2 regions of the Streptomyces sp. NPDC049627 genome follow, and region 1 is predicted to be linked to the other one. Evidence: riboswitches for the same ligand, from Rfam matches in the RefSeq annotation. Region 1 holds a riboswitch; the other holds the start of a gene.
What was found. A riboswitch is a leader RNA that binds a small molecule or an ion and turns the genes downstream of it on or off. The one in region 1 is predicted to bind S-adenosylmethionine.
Positions count from the first base shown of each region.

Region 2: it holds a riboswitch for S-adenosylmethionine, as region 1 does, so the genes downstream of both, thrC (threonine synthase) here and ACIBU0_RS24355 (aminotransferase class V-fold PLP-dependent enzyme) in region 1, are expected to answer to the same signal.

Region 1 is NZ_JBITLW010000008.1:496,912-500,420, forward strand. It holds gene ACIBU0_RS24350 (PQQ-binding-like beta-propeller repeat protein) at 1-755, opposite strand, end outside; gene ACIBU0_RS24355 (aminotransferase class V-fold PLP-dependent enzyme) at 832-2,193, opposite strand; SAM riboswitch class IV at 2,338-2,454, opposite strand; gene trpD (anthranilate phosphoribosyltransferase) at 2,527-3,509, opposite strand, start outside.
Region 2 is NZ_JBITLW010000006.1:149,547-153,055, reverse strand. It holds gene ACIBU0_RS17775 (MoaD/ThiS family protein) at 356-631, opposite strand; gene thrC (threonine synthase) at 740-2,023, opposite strand; SAM riboswitch class I at 2,042-2,208, opposite strand; gene ACIBU0_RS17765 (glucosyl-3-phosphoglycerate synthase) at 2,369-3,313, shown strand; gene ACIBU0_RS17760 (trehalose-6-phosphate synthase) at 3,421-3,509, shown strand, end outside.

The DNA of each region.
Region 1 (3,509 bases):
TCCGGCTCGGCGTTCAGGCAGGACTCGACGAGCGGCAGCACCCGCTTCGGCACCCCGGTCAGATCGAAGTCCCCGGTCAGGATCCGCAGCAGGATCACCGAGTCCTGACCCTCACCGAAGGGAGCACGGCCGCCGGCGGCGTACGCGAGGACGGCGCCCAGCGAGAAGACGTCGCTGGCCGGGCCCACCTCGGCGCCGTTGCGGATCTGCTCCGGCGAGACGTAGCCGACCGAGCCGACGATGGTGCCGGTTCTGGTCAGCGAGGTCGCCTCCAGGGCCCGTACGATCCCGAAGTCGATCACGCGGGGGCCGTCGGCCGCGAGGAGGATGTTGGACGGCTTGAGGTCGCGGTGGACCATGCCCTTGCCGTGGATCGCGCCGAGGGCCTCGCCGAGCGCCGCCGCGAGGGTGAGGACCGCGTCCTCGGGGAGCGGGCCGTGGTCCAGCACCGCGTCCCGCAGGTTCGGCCCGTCGACGAACTCCGTTGCCATCCAGGGACGTTCGGCCTCGGTGTCGGCGTCGACGACACGCGCGGTGTACGTACCGGCGCCGCCGACCGTCCGTGCGGCCCGCACCTCCTGCCGGAAGCGGGCCCGGAACATACGGTCCTGGGCATGCTCGGGGCGCACCACCTTGACGGCGAGCCGGAGCCCCGACCGGGACTCGGCCAGATAGACCTCGCCCATGCCGCCCGCGCCGAGTCTGCCCTCCACCTGGTACGGGCCGATCCGGCGCGGATCCGACTGCCGCAGCACGTGCACGACTCCCCCATCGCTTGATCGCCGACCGGCGGACGGGGAGGATCGTACGACGTACTCCACGGTCACATGGTCAGACGGCGGGGACGCAACGGCCTTCCACGGTGCGGTAGTTCCACTTCGCACCGTCCCGTACGAGTTCGCGTACGGCCGTCACGAAACGCTCGACATGCTCGTCGGGCGTGCCCGCCCCGAAGCTGACCCGGATCGCGTTGAGGGACTTCTCGCCGGGCGCCGCCTCCGGAGCACCGCACTCGCCCTGCGTCTGCGGGTCGCTGCCCAGCAGGGTCCGGACCAGCGGGTGGGCGCAGAACAGGCCGTCGCGCACGCCGATGCCGTACTCGGCGGAGAGCGCGGCGGCGAAGTGGGAGCTGTTCCAGCCGTCGACGACGAAGGAGATGACGCCGACGCGCGGGGCGTCGTCGCCGAAGAGGGAGAGGATCCGGACCTCGGGGACCTCGGCGAGCCCGGCCCGCACCTTCTCGATCAGGCCCTGCTCGCGGGCGACGAGGTTGTCGAAGCCCGCCTCGGTGAGGGCCTTGCAGGCGGAGGCGATGGAGTAGGCGCCGATGACGTTCGGGGAGCCGGCCTCGTGGCGGGCGGCGCTCTGGTGCCACTCCACGTCCACTCCCCCGTCCTCGCGCCGGGCGACCTTGCGGCTGGCGCCGCCGCCCGCGAGGTACGGCTCGGCCGTCTGCAGCCAGTCGGCGCGGCCGGCCAGGACACCCGAGCCGAAGGGGGCGTACAGCTTGTGGCCGGAGAAGGCGACCCAGTCGACGTCGAGGTCACGGACGCTCACCGGGTGGTGCGGGGCCAGCTGGGCGGCGTCCAGGACGATCCGGGCGCCGTGCGCGTGCGCGGCCGCCGCGAGCTCGCGCACCGGCCACAGCTCGCCGGTGACGTTCGAGGCGCCGGTGACGCAGACCAGGGCCGGGCCATGGGGGTCGCGGTCGGCGAGGGCGCGCTCCAGGGTCTCGACGGCCTGGCGCGGGGTGCGGGGGGCGTTGAGGTAGGTGACGCGGGCGTCGCGCCAGGGCAGCAGGGAGGCGTGGTGCTCGGTCTCGAAGACGAAGACCTGGCAGTCGGCCGGGAGGGCGGCGGCGAGGAGGTTGAGCGAGTCCGTGGTGGAGCGGGTGAAGACCACCTGGTCGGTGTCCCGGCAGTCGAGGAACTCGGCGACCGTCCTGCGGGCGTTCTCGAACAGGTCGGTGGAGAGCTGCGAGAGGTAGCCGGCGCCGCGGTGAACGCTGCCGTAGTACGGCGCGTAGGCGGCGACGTCGTCCCAGACGCGCTTGAGGGCGGGCGCGCTGGCGGCGTAGTCGAGCGCGGCGTAGGTGACCTCGCCGCCGGTGACGAGCGGGACGGTGACGTCACTGCCCAGAACGGGCAGAGGGGTGCAAACGGTCTGGTCGGCGGCAGCGGTGAAGACAGACATGGGGAACTCCCGTGAAGCGCATGCGAGTTGAGGGCACGCGGAGAAGAGAAAAAGGGTGCGCGGAGGCGGGGCTCAGCAGCCCTATCGCATTCGCTTGCTCACGGAAGACTCCCTCGAACGACCAGGACCCCTGGTTTCGAGAGGGGCCCGCGCTTGCCGTAGACCTCGCTGCCTACGGCCTGGTCTTCACCCGGGGCACCCCGCCACGGACGGAGGGTTGCCGGACAGTCGGCCGGGGCCTCATGACTGTCACTCATGACCTGGACAGGAACGTACGCGAAGTGATCGCGGTCCCGCAACTCGTGTCCGAATTACGGGACCGCCCTCCCGCAGCTATGCGTTGCTGGCCGCCACCCAGCGGTCGAGGGTCCGCTTGGCCGCCCCCGAGTCGATCGACTCCGCCGCCTTCGCCATCCCGGCCCGGATCTGCTCGGTGAGGGGGGCGTCCGTCGGGTTCAAAGCCACCAGTGCGGCGGCCGAGTTGAGCAGTACGGCGTCCCGGACGGGGCCCGTCTCGCCGTTCAGCAGGCGCAGCGCCACGTCGGCGTTGTACGACGCGTCCGCGCCCCGCAGCGCCTCCACCGGCACCAGGTCGATGCCGACGTCGCGCGGGTCGAAGGTCTCCTCGGTCACCTTGCCGTCGCGCACCACCCACACCCGGGACGTGGAGGTCGTGGTGAGCTCGTCGAGGCCGTCGTCGCCGCGGAACACCAGGGAGGAGTTGCCGCGCTCGGCGAAGACGCCCGCGACGATCGGCGCCATGCGCGGGTCGGCCACGCCGACCGCCTGGGCCTTCACCTTCGCCGGGTTGGTCAGCGGACCGAGGACGTTGAAGGTGGTCCGGATGCCCAACTGACCCCGCGCAGCCGCCACATGGCGCAGTGACGGGTGGAACTTCACCGCGAAGCAGAAGGTGATCCCGGCCTCCTCCGCGACCTCGGCCACCCGCTGCGGCGTCAGCTCCAGGTTGACGCCGAGCTTCTCCAGCACATCCGAGGCGCCCGATGCCGAGGACGCCGCCCGGTTCCCGTGCTTGACGACCTTGGCGCCCGTGCCGGCGATGACGATCGACGACATCGTGGAGATGTTCACCGTCTTCGCGCCGTCGCCGCCCGTGCCGACGATGTCGACGGTCGGGCCCGACACCTCGATCACGTTCGCGTGCTCGTACATCGTCCGGACGAGACCCGCGATCTCCTCGACGGTCTCTCCCTTGGCCCGCAGCGCCACCACGAACCCGGCGATCTGCGCGTCCGTCGCCTCGCCGCGCATGATGAGGTCCATCGCCCACGCCGTGTCGTCGGCGCTCAGGTCCC
Region 2 (3,509 bases), on a different contig from region 1:
GCCGGAACGCGTCGACCGCGGCTGAATGTATCTGCCCAACTGCCGTCTGCAACAGGTCAATCGGACGAGAAATCCGGGCACGACCGGTCGGGAATGTGGGGACAATTCCCCTGACTTCAGGTCAAGTCGGACCCGGCAAAGGGAACAAAAGCCGCAAAAAACCCGCACACTTTGGCTACTTCTTGTCGGGCATACGGCAGAAATGAAGGGCTGCCGACCTGCGGATCGGCGGCACGTTCCCCAACTGTACCTCGCTCAACCACACAGAATTGCCCCCTCCGCTTCTCTCACGGAGGGGGCAATTCGATGAACTCTCAGTAACTCGTGTTACCGATGGTAATGATCGGTCATTCGGTCAGCCGCCGGCGACGGCCGGAATGATGGAGACACCGGCACCGTCAGGCGTCGCCGTCTCCAGCCCCTGCTCGAAACGGACGTCGTCGTCATTGACGTACACGTTGACGAACCGACGCAGCTTGCCCTGGTCGTCGAGAACGCGGGCCGCGATACCCGTGTGGTTCTTCTCCAGGTCGGCGATGACCTCGGCGAGGGTCGCGCCCTCGGCGGCGACCTCGGCCTGGCCACCCGTGTAGGTGCGCAGGATGGTGGGGATGCGGACGTTGACGCTCACGATGGAACCTCCGGTCAGGTGAACAGGCCTAAGGGGCGCGGGGCTGTGTTCAATTTGTGGCTTCGCCGCGTGGGCGCGACCAGCCCCCACCGGCCCGCAGACGAACGACTATGCGAGTCCGGCCTCGCGGAACGAGTCCAGGTTGGGACGAATGGTCGCAGTAAGCCCCGTACCGGCCACCGCGTCCAGCGTCTTGAGCCCATCGCCGGTGTTCAGCACAACCGTCGTCTTCGTCGGGTCGAGCACACCGTTCTCGATCAGCTTGCGCGTCACACCCACGGTCACCCCACCGGCGGTCTCCGCGAAGATGCCCTCGGTCCTGGCGAGAACCTTGATCGCGTCGACGACCTGCTCGTCCGTCACGTCCTCCACGAACCCGCCCGTACGGCGCGCGATGTCCAGGACGTACGGCCCGTCGGCCGGGTTGCCGATGGCCAGCGACTTGGCGATGGTGTTCGGCTTCTGCGGGCGGACCACGTCGTGGCCGGCCTTGAAGGCGGTGGACACCGGCGAGCAGCCCTCGGCCTGCGCGCCGAAGATCTTGTACGGCTTGTCCTCGACGAGCCCGAGCTTGATCAGCTCCTGCAGACCCTTGTCGATCTTCGTGAGCTGGGAGCCGGAGGCGATCGGGACGACCAGCTGGTCGGGGAGCTGCCAGCCGAGCTGCTCGCAGATCTCGTACGCCAGGGTCTTGGAGCCCTCGGCGTAGTACGGCCGCAGATTGACGTTGACGAAGCCCCAGCCCTCGCCGGCCGGGTCGCCGATCAGCTCGGAGCAGAAGCGGTTCACGTCGTCGTAGTTGCCCTCGATGCCGACGAGCTCGCCGCCGTACACCGCGGCCATGACGACCTTGCCCTGCTCCAGGTCGTGCGGGATGAACACGCAGGACCGGAAGCCGGCGCGGGCCGCCGCGGCACCCACCGCGCCGGCGAGGTTGCCGGTCGAGGAGCACGAGAGGGTCGTGAAGCCGAAGGCGCGCGCCGCCTCCAGCGCCTGGGCCACCACCCGGTCCTTGAAGGAGTGCGTCGGGTTACCGGAGTCGTCCTTCACATACAAACCGCCGGTGACGCCGAGCTCGCGCGCGAGGTTGTCGGCCTTGACGAGCTTGGTCCAGCCGGGGTTGAGGTTCGGCTTGTCGGCCACGTCGGCGGGGACGGGCAGCAGGGGGGCGTAACGCCAGATGTTCGCGGGTCCCGCCTCGATCTGCTTGCGGAGCTCCTCGGTGTCGTAGGCCGAGAAGTCGTACGCGATCTCCAGCGGGCCGAAACACTCCTCGCACGCGAAGACCGGGCCGAGCGGGACGCGGTGACCGCACTCGCGGCAGGACAGCGCCGCGGCGGGACCGAGGTCTACGGTGGAATCGGTGGTGCTTGCAACAGTCTGCACAGCCATGTGAGGCGAGGCCCTTTCTCCTCATCTTCCTCACGACGCATCTCGCCGTGAGACGGATTTGGCACCTTCCCTAGCCGGGAGCCTCGCGGAGCCGATCGACGGTGATGCGGCGATCGCTACGAGAGCCGACTGGAGGGTTGCCGGGGCTTCATCGGGCCGTTTCCCTCTGCCCCTCTGGATGAGCTGTATGTGGTTGTTAACAACGGTTGACCCCGGACATGCGATGGTCATCCGCGTTGTTCAAGACTGTAACCGAAGGCCAGGACAGTTGAGATAGTCGTCCGAACCGCGAGATGGATCACACGGTTAGCAGATGTGATCACGAACAGTGAGGAGCCACAGACTGTGCTGGAAGAAGTCGAGCGCTGGCTGAGCACCCGCTCCTGGTCCGTGACCGATCGCCCGCTGCACCAGATCCTGGCCGCCAAGCAGCGTACGGGTCAGTCGGTCTCCGTCGTCCTGCCCGCGCTCAACGAGGAGGAGACGGTCGGCGACATCGTCGCGGTCATCCGTCACGACCTCATGCAGCAGGTTCCGCTGGTCGACGAGATCGTCGTCGTCGACTCGGGGTCCACCGACCGCACCTCCGAGGTGGCCGCCGCCGCGGGCGCGACCGTGGTGCACCGGGACGAGATCCTCCCGCGCATCCCGGCCGTGCCCGGCAAAGGCGAGGTCCTGTGGCGCTCCCTGCTCGCCACGACCGGGGACATCGTCTGTTTCATCGACGCCGACCTGAAGGAGTTCTCCTCCGACTTCGTCTCCGGCATCGTCGGCCCGCTGCTCACCGACCCCGACGTGGACCTGGTCAAGGGCATGTACGACCGTCCGCTCGGCGGGGCGGCCGGCCAGGGCGGCCGGGTGACGGAGCTCATGGCCCGCCCGCTGCTGAACATGCACTGGCCGCAGCTGGCCGGTTTCGTGCAGCCGCTCGGCGGCGAGTACGCGGCCCGCCGCTCCCTGCTGGAACAGCTCCCGTTCCCCGTCGGGTACGGCGTCGAGCTGGGCATGCTGGTCGACGCCCTGCACCTGGTGGGCCTGGACGCCCTGGCCCAGGTGGACGTGGGCGTCCGCAAACACCGCCACCAGGACGGGCAGGCCCTCGGCCGGATGTCCGCCGCGATCTACCGCACGGCCCAGCTGCGACTGGCTCGCGGGCATCTGATCCGGCCCTCCCTCACCCAGTTCGAGCGGGGCGAGGACGGGTTCGAGCCGCGCACGTACTCCGTGGACACGGAGGAACGGCCGCCGATGGTGGAGATCGCGGAGTACGCGACGCGGAAGGTCGCGTGACGTCCCGGTACGGGCTGTATTCCGGTCATGATCCGGCCGTATGCGGAACCCGCCACTGAGCGGAACCGCACGTTTGAGCGTTTCGGGGCCGGGCTAGGTTGAGGCGTATGGCTACCACGCAGGATGCGCAGGGTGCTGCCAAGGTGCTGGTCGCGTCGAACCGAGGCCCGGTCTCGTACGAAGTGCGCGACGACGG